2 regions of the Streptomyces sp. NPDC002276 genome follow, and region 1 is predicted to be linked to the other one. Evidence: predicted binding sites of a transcription regulator. Region 1 holds the regulator's gene; the other holds the start of a gene.
The links. The regulator HspR, encoded in region 1, represses chaperone genes until heat shock. The targets are predictions, from matches to a motif close to TTGAGNNNNNNNNNCTCAA.
Positions count from the first base shown of each region.

Region 2: lon (endopeptidase La) is a predicted target of HspR. The motif match lies at 4,240-4,258, and genes of this name have one in related genera.

Region 1 is NZ_JBSFCQ010000010.1:332,777-340,049, forward strand. Features, by position in the region: gene ACWIHT_RS26365 (PA14 domain-containing protein) at 1-2,080, shown strand, start outside; gene ACWIHT_RS26370 (heat shock protein transcriptional repressor HspR) at 2,143-2,598, opposite strand; gene dnaJ (molecular chaperone DnaJ) at 2,604-3,791, opposite strand; gene grpE (nucleotide exchange factor GrpE) at 3,834-4,487, opposite strand; gene dnaK (molecular chaperone DnaK) at 4,484-6,328, opposite strand; gene ACWIHT_RS26390 (MraY family glycosyltransferase) at 6,425-7,273, opposite strand, start outside.
Region 2 is NZ_JBSFCQ010000002.1:793,717-800,989, reverse strand. Features, by position in the region: gene ACWIHT_RS08830 (protein phosphatase 2C domain-containing protein) at 339-1,127, shown strand; gene ACWIHT_RS08825 (MarR family winged helix-turn-helix transcriptional regulator) at 1,158-1,667, opposite strand; gene lon (endopeptidase La) at 1,797-4,217, opposite strand; partial or broken gene ACWIHT_RS08815 (DUF4259 domain-containing protein) at 4,479-4,889, shown strand; gene ACWIHT_RS08810 (TIGR03086 family metal-binding protein) at 5,131-5,715, opposite strand; gene ACWIHT_RS08805 (rhomboid-like protein) at 5,799-6,665, opposite strand; gene ACWIHT_RS08800 (spermidine synthase) at 6,797-7,273, shown strand, end outside.

The sequences.
Region 1 (7,273 bases):
CCGCAGGATCGACGTGTGGAAGAACGTCTCGACGACGGCGAAGAAGACGGTCCACGTCACCGTCCCGTCCGGCCGGCACACCCTCCGCGTCGACTACGTCAACTGGACCGGCAAGGCGGCCGTGAAGTTCACGTACGCGCCCCGGACCTCGGCGACCGTCGACAAGGTCAGGCCGCTCGCCCCGACGGGCACGGCGGTCTCCTACGACTCCGCGGGCAACAAGGCGAAACTCACCTGGTCGAAGAACCGGGAGATGGACCTCGCCGGGTACCGGGTCTACCGGCGCCTCAAGGGCACCGCGTTCGGCACCCAGCCCCTGAAGACGACCACCTCCGTCTCGTACACCGACACCCCGCCCCCGACCGGCGCCACGTACTACTACGAACTCCGCGCCTACGACAAGGCGGGCAACCAGTCGGCGGGCGGCGCCGACACGGCCGCCACCACCGTGGACCGGACCCCGCCCGCCGCCCCATTCGTCGAATGGGACTCCTGCCCGGACCTCGCGCCCTACGCGGCCCCGCAGCTCGTCACCACGGCCGCGAACCAGGCCGACATCGCCTGGTACGAGATGCAGCGCCTCGACACCGCGACCGCCAAGTGGATCACCGTCCACACCGGAACCAAGGGCGCGATCTGCGACACCACCTACCCCTCCGACGGAAGCGCCGTCACCTACCGGGGCCGGGCCCGGGACGCCGCCGGGAACTGGTCCGCGTACTCCGCGCCCACCAAATTCACCACCTCGGACCTGACCCCACCGGCACCGGTCACCGACGTCCGGGTCGAGTACCGCTCGGGCGTCCCGCACCTGGTCTGGTCCCCGGTCGCGGGAGCCGCCGCCTACCAGGTCCTCCAGCTCGACCCGGCGACCGGTGGCTGGCTCGACGCGCTGCCCGCCGAGGGCACCACGAAGGAGACCGACCTCGCACCGCGCCAACTGGCCGCGGTCGCCGACACCTACCGCTACGCGGTGCGCTCGGTGGACGCCAAGGGCAACGCCGCCGCCCCGGCGGAGATCCCGCTGACGATGACGGACCGGACGGAGGCGATCCCCGCGTTCGCGACCACCGCCGGCCGGTTCGACGAGGGCGTGATGATCGAGTGGAGCAGCGCCGACCCCTGGACCTTCGGCGAGGGCGAACCGCTGCTCACCTACCGGATCACCCGTACCGACCGGGCGACCGGCGAGAGCACCCAGGTGACCGGCTGCAAGCCCAACGACTCGCGGGACCTGCCGCTGACGGATCCGAAGACGTACTGGACCTGGAACACCGGCGACGCCCCCGACTACGCCGGCGACCGGCAGATCAACGGCGTCTGCTGGGACGTCTCCGGTGCCTCCGGGACGACGTACGACTACACGGTCGTGACGATCGACCCGTACGGCCATGAGTCACAGCCCGGTCCGGTCGCCACCGAGACCACGCCGGACACCGAGCGCCCGGCCCCGGTCGAGAACCTGGCCGCCGAGCAGATCCCGCTCGGGGTACGCCTGACCTGGACACCGCCGGCCGACGACGACGTCACGGCCTACAAGGTGTGGCAGGGCGTCACGGACCCGGAGACCGGCGAGACGGAGTGGAAGGAGAACTGCTGGACGGGCACCTCCCTGACCGACACCGAGATCCTCTGCCCGACGGTCCCCGACGGCGCCGCGCACACCTACAAGGTGGCCGCCACGGACGGCTCCCCCTTGATTCCCTGGTACGCCGGCCCCGAGGCCTTCCACCCCGCCGAACTCTCCGTCACCCTGCCCGACACCCGGCCGCCCGGCTGGACCGGGACCGAGGTCCAGGAGGACCAGTACCCGGAGCTGTACGTCGGCTGCTCCGCAAGCTCCGGCCTCGGTGACTGCGGCCGCTTCGCGAGCTACCGCGTGGAACGCTGGGACCCGGCGTCGGCCGCCTACCTCACCCTCGCCGGGGGCACCATGTACGACGCCGTGTTCTTCATGGACAAGACGGTCCACGAGGACACGCTCGGCCTGTACTACTACCGCGTCGTCCGCCTGGACGCCACCGGCGCGGAGGTCATGACGACGTCGACGGCGTACGGCGTCTGGGACTACTGGCTCTGACATGCCGAAGGGGCCCGGAGATTCGCTCTCCGGGCCCCTTCACCGTTGTCGGCGCGTCAGCGTCAGTCCGAGGACTGACGCTTCGGCCGCCACACCACCAGCGCGCTGGTCTGCTGGACCTCCTGGTACGGGACCAGGTCCCGGCGGTAGGAGGCGTGCACGGCGGCCTCGCGCTGCTGGATCGCCGCCGCCGCTCCGTCGACCGCCGCCTGGAGTTCGGCGACACGCTGCTGGAGCGCCACGACCTGGTTCTCCAGCTCGATGATGCGCTTGATGCCGGCCAGGTTGATGCCCTCGGTCTGCGACAACTGCTGGACGGTGCGCAGCAGTTCGATGTCACGGGCCGAGTAGCGCCGGCCACGCCCGGCCGTACGGTCCGGGGAGACCAGGCCGAGACGGTCGTACTGGCGCAGCGTCTGCGGGTGCAGGCCGGAGAGCTGGGCCGCCACCGAGATGACGTAGACCGGGGTCTCCTCGGTCAGCTCGTACGGGTTGCGTCGACGGCCGATCCCATCCATGGCTCTCATGCTCCCTTCGCGGCCTGGAACAGCTCCGCCCGCGGGTCTTCGTCCGCGGTCGCCTCTCTGTACGCCTCAAGCGCGTCACGAGCATTCCCCGTGACGTCCTTGGGGACACTCACCTCGACGGTCACAAGGAGGTCTCCCCGGGTGCCGTCCTTGCGGAAGGCGCCCTTGCCGCGGGCCCGCATGGTCCGGCCGTTGGGGGTGCCCGGCGGCAGCTTCAGCGTCACCGGGGGTCCGCCCAGGGTGGGCACCCTGACCTCGCCGCCCAGCGCCGCCTCGGCGAACGTCACCGGGACCGTCACCGTGAGGTTGTCCTCCTTGCGGCCGAACACGGGGTGCGTGTCGACATGCACCATGACGTACAAATCGCCCGCGGGACCGCCCCGTTCACCCGGAGCGCCCTTGCCGCGCAGCCGGATGCGCTGGCCGTCCGTGACCCCCGCGGGGATACGGACCTGCATGGTCCGCGACGACTTGGCGCGCCCGCTGCCCTTGCACTCGGCGCACGGGTGCTCGGCGATCAGGCCCCGGCCCTTGCAGTCCGGGCACGGGTCCGTCAGCGAGAAGCCGCCGCCGGAGCCGCGCGCGACCTGGCCGGTGCCGACGCAGGTCGGGCACACGCGCGGTGTGCCGTTCTTGTCACCGGTGCCCGAACAGGCCTTGCAGGGCTGCTGCGAGGACATCCGCAGCGGGACCGTGGCCCCTTCGATGGCCTCCGTGAAGCTGAGCGTGACCTCGGACTCGATGTCCTGGCCGCGCCTGGGCTGGGTACGGGTCGTGCCCGCGCCGCCCCGGTTGAACAGACCGCCGAACACGTCCCCGATCCCGCCGCCGAAGCCGCCGGGGGCACCGGTGCCGCCGCCCTGGGCGCCGCCTCCGAAGAGGTCGCCCAGGTCGAAGTTGAAGTTGCCGCCGCCCGCGCCGCCCGGCCCCGGGCGGTAGCCGCCGTTGCCGAAGAGCGAGCGGGCGTCGTCGTACTCCTTGCGTTTCTTGGGGTCACCGAGGATGTCGTGGGCCTCGGAGATCTCCTTGAAACGCTCCTCGGCCTTGGCGTTGCCCTTGTTGGCGTCCGGGTGGAACTCGCGGGCGAGCTTCCGGTACGCCTTCTTGATCTCGGCCTCGGTGGCGTCCTTGGGGACGCCGAGGACCTTGTAGTAGTCCTTCTCGATGAAGTCCTTGGTGCTCATCCTCGACGTCCCTCCTTCGGTCCGCTCGATGCGTCGGCTGCGTCAGCCCTCTTCAGGGCCGTTGTCCTTCTCGTCGCCGGCCTCGGACTCGTCCTTGGCCGCCTGCGCGCCGGGCTGCGGCTCGGCCACGGCCACCCGCGCGGGGCGGATGGTGCGCTCGCCGATGCGATACCCGGGCTGAAGGATCGCCACGCAGGTCGTCTCGGTGACGTCCGGCGCGTACGAGTGCATGAGGGCCTCGTGGATCGTCGGGTCGAAGGGCTCGCCCTCCTTGCCGAACTGCTGAAGTCCCATCTTCGCCGCGGCGGTCTCCAGCGACTCCGCCACCGACTTGAAACCGCCGACGAGTTCGCCGTGTTCCCGCGCTCGGTTGATGTTGTCGAGCGTGGGCATCAGCTCGGTCAGGAGGTTCGCCACGGCGATCTCCTTGACCGCGATCCGGTCGCGCTCGACGCGGCGGCGGTAGTTCTGGAACTCGGCCTGGAGCCGCTGGAGGTCCGCGGTGCGCTCGTCGAGCGCCTTGCGCACCTGGTCCAGCTGGGCCGTCAGACCGGCGATCTGAGCACTTGCGTCCCCTGCCGGGGCCTCCCCCTCCCCACTACCGGAGGGGGAGGCGGCCTGCGGCTCGGCGTCGTCGGGGGTGGCGCCGGAGGGGACGTCGGGCTTCTCGTCGAAGCCCGGGGTCTCCTCCGTCACGCGGCACCGTCCTTGCGCTCGTCGTCCACGATCTCGGCGTCCACCACGTCGTCGTCCGCCCGGGGAGCCTCCGCGCCCGGGGCGTCGCCGCCCGCGGCCTGCGCGGCCTGGGCGTCGGCGTACATGGCCTGGCCGACCTTCTGCGAGACCGCGGCGACCTTCTCGGTGGCGGTGCGGATCTCGGCGGTGTCCTCGCCCTTCAGCGTGGCCTTCAGCTCCTCGACGGCGGCCTCGACCTCGGTCTTGACGTCGGCGGGAACCTTGTCCTCGTTGTCCTTGAGGAACTTCTCCGTCTGGTAGACGAGCTGCTCGCCCTGGTTGCGGGACTCGGCGGCCTCGCGGCGGCGGTGGTCCTCGTCCGCGTACTGCTCGGCCTCCTGGCGCATGCGGTCGACCTCGTCCTTCGGCAGCGAGGAGCCGCCGGTGACGGTCATCTTCTGCTCCTTGCCGGTGCCGAGGTCCTTGGCCGTGACGTGCATGATGCCGTTGGCGTCGATGTCGAAGGAGACCTCGATCTGCGGGACACCGCGCGGGGCCGGCGGCAGACCGGTCAGCTCGAACATTCCGAGCTTCTTGTTGTACGCCGCGATCTCGCGCTCGCCCTGGTAGACCTGGATCTGCACGGAGGGCTGGTTGTCCTCGGCGGTGGTGAAGATCTCGGACCGCTTGGTCGGGATCGTGGTGTTGCGCTCGATGAGCTTGGTCATGATCCCTCCCTTGGTCTCGATACCGAGGGACAGCGGGGTGACGTCGAGGAGCAGGACGTCCTTGACCTCGCCCTTGAGGACACCGGCCTGGAGGGACGCGCCGATGGCGACGACCTCGTCCGGGTTGACGCCCTTGTTGGCGTCCTTGCCGCCGGTCAGCTCGCGCACGATCTCCGCGACGGCGGGCATCCGGGTGGAGCCACCGACGAGGACGACGTGGTCGATCTCGTTGATGGAGATGCCGGCGTCCTTGATGACGTTGTGGAACGGCGTCTTGCAGCGCTCCAGCAGGTCGGCCGTCAGCTGCTGGAACTGGGCGCGGGTGAGCTTCTCGTCCAGGTGCAGCGGGCCCTCGGCGGACGCCGTGATGTAGGGCAGGTTGATCGAGGTCTCGGTGGAGCTGGACAGCTCGATCTTGGCCTTCTCGGCAGCCTCGCGGAGACGCTGGAGGGCCATCTTGTCCTTGCCCAGGTCCACGCCGTGACCCGCGGCGAACTGCTTCACCAGGTAGTCGACGACCCGCTGGTCCCAGTCGTCACCACCGAGGTGGTTGTCGCCGTTGGTGGCCTTCACCTCGACGACGCCGTCACCGATCTCCAGGAGGGACACGTCGAAGGTGCCGCCACCGAGGTCGAAGACGAGGATCGTCTGGTCGTCCTTGTCGAGCCCGTACGCCAGCGCGGCGGCCGTCGGCTCGTTCACGATGCGCAGGACGTTCAGGCCCGCGATCTCGCCGGCCTCCTTCGTCGCCTGACGCTCCGAGTCGTTGAAGTACGCGGGGACGGTGATGACCGCGTCGGCCACCTTCTCGCCCAGGTACGCCTCGGCGTCGCGCTTCAGCTTCTGCAGGATGAAGGCGCTCATCTGCTGCGGGTTGAAGCTCTTGCCGTCCAGCTCGATCTTCCAGTCCGTGCCCATGTGGCGCTTCACGGAACGGATGGTCCGGTCAACGTTCGTGACCGCCTGGCGCTTGGCCACCTCTCCGACGAGCACCTCGCCGTTCTTGGCGAAGGCGACGACGGACGGCGTGGTCCTGGCGCCCTCTGCGTTGGTGATGACGGTGGGCTCGCCGCCTTCAAGAACGCTGACGACGGAGTTAGTCGTGCCCAGGTCGATGCCGACCGCACGTGCCATGGTTGATTCCTCCAGCAATGACTTGAGTGGAACAGGCTCAAGTGTGCACGACACTCACCGCTGGGTCAACAGAGCTGAGTCGAGCAGACTCAACTCTTATCCGTTCCTTACACGCAACCGCGCCCCGACCTGCGACGATCCGACCCGCCGCACCCCGTAGACAGAGACTTTCAACAGCCCTCCTACGACGACCAGGGCCCCGCCCGCCACCCACATCACGGCGGATCCACCCGCCCACCCGTTGTGCACGAGCACCCCGACGAGCACCCCGGAGAACGCCCCGACCGCCACGAGCACCACCGCCCCCTGCGGAGTGAGCCCCAACCGCCGCAGCCGATGGGCGAGATGGTCCGGGCCACCCCGCAGCAGCGCCCGCCCGGCCAGCCGCCGCGACAGCAGCACCAGGACGGCGTCGGCGCTCGCGACGGCGGTGAGCGCGAACAGCACGCCCGCACTGGACGCGAGGTCGTGCCCGGCACGGCTGACCACGGCCGCCGAGGCGAGCACGAAGCCCGTGAACAGCGATCCGCAGGCGCCGAGCGCGATCCGCGCGGGATGCCAGTTGTGCATCAGGAACCCGGTGAGCGCGGCGGCCAGCACACTCAGCAACACCGCGAGCCCGTCCATCACTTCCATCGCGGCGCAGGCCCCCACCCCGAAGGCGGTGACCACCCCCACGGTCCCCGCGAGCCCGTCGGCGTGATCGAGCCCCTTGAAGGCGGCGGCGACGAACACGATCCAGGCCGCCGCCAGCAGCCCGCCGGACACCCCGAGCGTCCCGTACGGCACGACACAGGCCGCCGCCACCGCCGTACCGAGAACCAGGACCCGGGTCTTGAGCCGCCACACGTCGGCGACCAGCCCGAGCGCGGCCACGGCGGACCCGGCGGTCAGCAGTCCGCCGACGCCGTCCCCCAGCGGCGCGACACCGGTCCAGTCGCACCC
Region 2 (7,273 bases), on a different contig from region 1:
TGACTCGTGATACCCATGGGGCCGGGTGACGCTCCGTCATCCCGGTACGGCGACCCTCCCAGTGCCGGTGGGCAGCGGTCGCGCATCATCCGGGCCGCCACCCGAAGGAGTGAACCCCGTAGGGGAGTTGGCGGGCAAGTTGCGGCGGACGGTGGAAAGGCCTTGCGGGCCCTGCCGGTTGGACGTGAGCGGCGGGCTTTGGCAGGATTCGCCGCCACGCATTCCCGGAGTGATCCATTCCAGCCCAAACCAGGCGTCTGACCTGCACGGCTGCGCCGATTCGGTAATCCGTGCCGACCTTTTGCGGGGCCTGTGAAGAGGTCGTGCAGACTGGCCGAATGCGTACGGAACTTGTGTCGGAACCCGGCGACCCGGACCGCCCCAACGAGGACTTCGCGAGCGTCGGCCTTCCGGCCTCGGGTCAGGGCGGTTCGCTGATCGTCCTGGACGGAGTGACCCCGCCGAGAGGGGAGACGGGCTGTCTGCATCCGGTCCCCTGGTACACCGCGCGGCTGGGCGGCGCACTGACCGAACTGACCGTTTCCTACCGGGATCTGACGCTGGCGGAGATTCTCTCCCGGGCGATCCTCCGAACATCCGAGGCACACTCCACCACCTGTGACCTTTCTCACCCACGCACCCCTCAGGCAACTGTGGTGCTGGCCCGCTGGTCCCCGCAGGAGATCGAATACCTGGTCCTTTCGGACTCCGCCCTGCTGGTGGACTCGCCGGCCGGTGAGGTGACCGCCGTACTCGACGACCGTCTGTCACGGCTGCCGCGCGCCGCACTCGCCACCGACGAACTGATCGACGCCACGCTCCGTAACAAGGAGGGCGGTTTCTTCACGGCCGCGGCCGATCCGTCGGTCGCGGAGCGGGCGGTGACGGGCGCGCTCCCCCGCACCGCGGTCCGCGCCCTCGCCGCCCTGACGGACGGGGCGACGAGGTGGGTGGAGAAGTTCGGCAAGGGCGACTGGGCGGAGTGCTTCACCCTCGTGGAGAAGGAGGGGGCGGCGGAGCTGGTGCGCCGGGTACGGGCGCTGGAGCGGGCCGACGCGGAGACGCGGACGTATCTGCGGCGCAGCAAGACGCACGACGACGCGACGGTCGGGTACGTGGAGCTGTGAGCCGTTGTCTCTGCTCTTGCCGCTCGGGGCTCACTTCTCCATGACGCCGTTCAACTGGTGCAGCAGCCGGGCGAGTTCGGCGACCTCGCGGCGGTCCCAGTGGGAGAGCTGGCTGACGTAGCGCTCGCGCCGGGCCTCGCGGACGTACGCGACGCGGCGCCGGCCCTCGTCGGTGACGTCGACCAGCCAGGCGCGGCCGTCCGCCGGGTCGGGCTCGCGGGAGATCAGGCCCAGCTCCTCCAAGGCGCGCAGCTGGCGGGACATGGTGGCCTTGCCGACGCCGATGTAGGCGGCGAGTTCGGTGGCCCGCTGCCGCCCGTACTCGTCCAGCCGGACCAGCAGGCCGTACGCGGCGGACTCCAGGTCGGGGTGGACCTCACGGGCCATCTCGCCCTGGTTGGCCCGGGCCCGGCGGAAGAGGAACGTCAACTCGCGCTCCAGGGACAGGTATTCGGGGTCGGGGATCCCGCCGTCGCCCACCCCGCCGTCGACCGTCCCGCTGTCGCTTCTGGCCTCGTCCTTGTGCACGTCAGCACTCATCGTCCGCTTTCCTGATCGTGAAAGTCGCCGCAGTTTCGCCAGTATTTCGCAGGGTGGGACCTACGTACGACGAAGGCCCGGGCCCCTCGTGAAAAGGGACCCGGGCCTTCACCTGACCGGTGGCGTCCGTCACGCCGCCACCGGAACCTCCGGGGTCGCGCCGTTCGTCGCGGGCGACAGGGCCAGCTCCAGGACCTGGCGGACGTCCGTCACCGCGTGGACGTCGAGCTTGTCCAGGACCTCGGCCGGGACGTCGTCCAGGTCGGGCTCGTTGCGCTTCGGGATGATCACCGTGGTGACCCCCGCCTGGTGCGCGGCGAGCAGCTTCTGCTTCACCCCGCCGATCGGCAGGACCCGGCCGGTCAGGGAGACTTCACCGGTCATCGCCACGTCCGTACGGACCAGCCGGCCGCTGAGCAGCGACGCGAGGGCCGTCGTCATCGTGACACCCGCGCTCGGGCCGTCCTTCGGCACCGAGCCCGCCGGGAAGTGGATGTGCACGCCCCGGTCCTTCAGGTCGGCGACGGGCAGCTCCAGTTCGGCGCCGTGCGAGCGCAGGAACGACAGGGCGATCTGCGCGCTCTCCTTCATCACGTCACCGAGCTGACCGGTCAGGGTCAGACCCGCCGCGCCCGTCTCCGGGTCGGCCAGCGACGCCTCGACGTAGAGAACGTCACCGCCCGCGCCGGTGACCGCGAGGCCGGTGGCGACACCGGGCACCGCCGTGCGGCGCTCGGCCGGGTCCTGGGCGGACTCGGGCACGTGGTGCGGCCGCCCGATGAGACCCCGCAGGTCGGCGTCGGTCACCGTGAACGGCAGCTCCCGGTCGCCCAGTTCGTTCTGCGCGGCGATCTTGCGCAGCAGCCGGGCGATCGACCGCTCCAGGGTGCGGACACCCGCCTCGCGGGTGTACTCACCGGCGAGCTTGCGCAGCGCGCTCTCGTCGATGACGACCTCGTCGTCCTTGAGTCCGGCCCGCTCCAGCTGGCGCGGGAGCAGGTGGTCACGGGCGATGACGACCTTCTCGTCCTCGGTGTAGCCGTCCAGCCGGACCAGTTCCATCCGGTCGAGCAGCGCCTCCGGGATGGCTTCGAGCACGTTGGCCGTCGCCAGGAACACCACGTCGCTCAGGTCGAGTTCGACCTCCAGGTAGTGGTCGCGGAAGGTGTGGTTCTGCGCGGGGTCGAGGACTTCGAGGAGTGCGGCGGCCGGGTCCCCCCGGTAGTCGGACCCCACCTTGTCGATCTCGTCGAGCAGGACCACCGGGTTCATGGACCCGGCCTCCTTGATGGCGCGGACGATACGGCCGGGCAGCGCGCCGACGTACGTACGCCGGTGACCGCGGATCTCGGCCTCGTCCCGCACACCGCCGAGCGCGACCCGCACGAACTTCCGTCCCATCGCGTGCGCGACGGACTCGCCGAGCGAGGTCTTGCCGACACCGGGCGGACCGACGAGGGCCAGCACGGCTCCGCCGCGCCGCCCACCGACGACACCCAGCCCGCGCTCGCTACGACGCTTGCGCACGGCGAGGTACTCGGTGATGCGCGCCTTCACGTCCTCAAGACCGGCGTGCTCGGCGTCCAGGATCGCCTTGGCGCCCCGGATGTCGTACTCGTCCTCGGTCCGCTCGTTCCACGGGAGTTCGAGAACGGTGTCCAGCCATGTCCGGATCCACGAGCCCTCGGGCGACTGGTCGGAGGAGCGCTCCAGCTTGTCGACTTCCTTGAGGGCGGCCTCGCGGACCTTCTCGGGGAGATCGGCGGCCTCGACCCGGGCGCGGTAGTCGTCGGACTCCTCGCCGTCCTTGGCCGAGTCGCCGTTCAGCTCGCGCAGCTCCTTGCGGACGGCTTCGAGCTGGCGGCGGAGCAGGAACTCGCGCTGCTGCTTGTCGACGCCTTCCTGCACGTCCTTGGCGATGGTCTCGGCGACGTCCTGCTCGGCGAGGTGGTCGCGCAGGTGCTGGGTGGCGAGCTTGAGGCGGGCCACCGGGTCGGCGGTCTCCAGCAGCTCGATCTTCTGGTCGGTGGTCAGGAAAGGTGAGTAACCGGAGTTGTCGGCAAGCGTGGACACGTCGTCAATGGCCTGCACGCGGTCGACGACCTGCCAGGCCCCGCGCTTGCGCAGCCACGCGGTGGCCAGCGCCTTGTACTCCTTCACGAGCTCGGTCACGGAGCCGGGCAAAGGCTCGGGCAGGCTCTCGTCGAGCGCGGTGCCCTCGACCCAGAGCGCGGCACCAGGACCGGTGGTCCCGGCGCCGATCTTCACGCGGCTGCGGCCGCGGATCAGCGCGCCCGGGTCGCCGTCGGCCAGTCGGCCGACCTGCTCGATGGTGCCGAGCACGCCGGTGCTGGCGTAAGTCCCTTCGATGCGTGGCACCAGCAGGACCTTGGGCTTTCCGGACTCGGACCGCGCGGCGGCCTGGGCGGCCTCCACGGCGGCGCGTACATCGGTGTCGTTCAGGTCCAGCGGAACCACCATTCCGGGCAGCACGACCTCGTCGTCGAGCGGCAGCACGGGCAGGGTGAGCGGTGTGGACGTCGAAGCCATGATCTCCCCTTAGGCAGTCAAGTTGAGCTATGCCGACTCAATGCTTGGGAGTCTTCGATTGTTCCCCACCTGTTGTTCGCCGTGAGCGATCAGCGGTGGCGGACCTGTCTCAGTGCAGGTCAACACGGAATCGGGGCGGAGGCTTCCCGGGAGTGCGGGGTGCTTCGGCAGCCGATGTCAGCCGATGTCAGTGGCGGCTGTCACGATGCGGGACACCATCGCAACCGGGATCGGGATCAGGATCGGGATCGGGAGATACACATGGGTACGTGGGATGTCGGCCCCTTCGACAACGACAAGGCGGCGGACTGGTGCGGCGACCTCGACGACGCCTCCCCGGACGCGCGTCAGGGCTTCGTGCGGGACACCCTCGCCCGAGCGGCCGACACCGCCGGCTACCTCGACGCGGGCATCGGCGACGAAGCCGTCGCGGCGGCGGCCCTGGTCGCCGCGCAGTGCCCGGGCGGCGAGCCGGCCCACCCCCACTTCGGACCGGACGAGCCCGTCCCCGACCTCACCGGTCTGCGCGCCCTCGCCCTCCGGGCCCTCGACCGCGTCCTGACCGAGCCGTCCGAACTCGTGGAACTCTGGGCCGATCCGGACGGCGTCCCCTGGCACACGACCATCAACGGGCTCCGCGAAACGCTCACCCCCCAGCCGCCGGGCGAACAGCTGCCCGAGAGCGTGGACCGGGACATCCTGGAGCACCGGACCATCGCCGCGATCGCCACCATCCGCGAAACCCTGGGGTGCACCGTCCACCAGGCGACCGACATCTTGGCGGCGCGGTACGAGGAGCTCCGCCGTGAGCGTCCGGACGACTTCGACCCGGGCCGGGACGAACACGGGGGGCGAGCCGCGAAAGCGTGACACCTGCGGCAAAAGCGTCACGCTTTCCGACGTACCGACCGGATCAGGTGACCGTACGGCCCAAGTAGGCCAGCAACCGCCCGTGCGGGGCCGCGCCGGGCGCGGGCTGGACCTCGGGGCCGAAGACGCCCGGTACGCGGTACGCGTCGAAGCCACCGAGGCCGTGCATCACCGCGAGCAGCTCCCCGCACAACTCCTCGTCCACCACGGCCTGTTGGCCCGTCGCGACCGCCAGGTCCACGCCGTGGACACAGACCTCCGTGAAGTGGATCAGCGCCGCCATCGGGCCGGGCAGCGCGCCGAGCGAGATGTGGACGGTGGTGTCGAGGGCGCCGGGGCGGTTCCAGGCCGCGCGGTCGGTCTCGGACGCCTCCGCGTACGCGCCCCGGGGATCCGCGCCCAGCCAGTCGGACTCGTGCTCGGCGCCCGGATCGGTGCCGTTCAGCTCGGCGGCGAAGATGCGCATCCCGCCCACGGTGTGGTTGAGGACGGCTCGCGCGTCCCACTCCGCGCACGGGGTGGGGTTCGCCCACTGGTCCTCGGCAACTCCCGCCACCACAAGGCCGGTTGCCGCGATCGCCCGCTCGATCCGGCGTACCGCGACCGATTCCGCACCCGTGTCCGCCACTTGGACCTCCCCCGTCCAGGACCGCGTTCGGCTGTCCACACCATCTCTACACCCCCGCGACGCCGTTGTCCCGAAGCGGGGAGTCAGAGCCGGGCAACCTCGACACGGGCGAGCCCGAACCGGGCCAACCGCTCGGCCCGCTGCCAGCGCCGTATCAGCGGCCAGGTCGCGACGCCTATCGTCAGCGAGATCAGATGGCCCCAGTTCGTCATGGGGTCGGTGAACGCCATCAGGTCCGAGATCAGCGTCCAGCCGAAGAGGGCGAGCAGCGGCAGCCCGAGCCACGGCCTGAGCAGACCGGCCAGCGCTCCCGTGCTCGCGGCGACGCCGAAGCTGATGCCGTAGTCGAAGCGGTGCAGCGAGGTGTCGGGCAGATGTCCCACCAACACGGCCAGCCCCACCGTGCCCTCGGTCGCGAGGGTGGCCAGGATGTGCCCGGTCAGGAACACCCCGGCGGCCCGCACCCCGCCGATCCGCCGCTCCAGCGCGGTCAGCACCAGCAGGAAGAGGAACGCGTACGGCGACAGCACCCCGCCGACGATCCACAGCGCACTGGCGACCAGCACGAGGAACGGGTCGCGGAGGAGGTGGGTGACATCGGTGCTGGAGGCCTGGTGCAACTGGCTCACCAGCGTGGGATCGGCGTACCGCGCGATGAGCGAGGTGACGACGAGCAGCGTCGCGTAACCGAAGGTGAACGGCGTCCCGGTGGGCGTGGGCAGCAGCCGCCAGGGGGCGAGGAGGCGCAGCGCGGCCGGCATGCGCGATGCACGGGGAATCGCAGGGGTGGAGGCCGAGACGGAGACCGCGGGGCGGCTCAACCCCCAGGCCGTTTCCACCACTTCACGCTGTCTCGGCATCGCGTCCAGCAGAGAGGAGTCCTCCCCGGCCGAAGGAGCGCCCTGGGGCGTGGCGGAGGCCTGGCTATCGGCCGTCGCGGTCCGTTCCACCGTGAGGGGCTCCTTCCGTTTCACCCCACCCTTCGCCGTCCCACCTGCCGCTGTCTATGACCGACGCCACGCGAGAGCCGATTCATAGCAACCCGAAAGCTTTCTCACGCGTCCGCGGGTACCGTGCGCGGATGAGCACCGCGTACGACACTCCCGTTGTCCTGGACCGTCGCGAGGGCCCCTACGGCGAGGTGGTGCTGCGCCGGCACGGGGAGTTGTTGCAGATCATCGCCAACGGGTGCTTCCTGATGGACACTTCCGACGGGCGCTCGGAGCGGCTGCTGGTCGACGCCGCGTACGCCGCGCTCGACGGGCGCCCCCAACCGGACGTGCTGATCGGCGGGTTGGGCGTGGGGTTCTCGCTCGCGCACGCCGCGGCCGACCCGCGCTGGGGCCGGATCGCGGTCGTGGAGCGCGAGCCCGCGATCGTCGAATGGCACCTCTCCGGGCCGCTGTCGGCGCTCTCCGCGTCCGCTCTCGCCGACCCGCGGACCGACATTCTGAAAACGGACCTGGTCGCATTCGTCAATGAGACTTGCGCCACTTTCGACGCGCTCTGCCTCGACATCGACAACGGGCCCGGCTGGACCGTCACCGACAGCAACGAC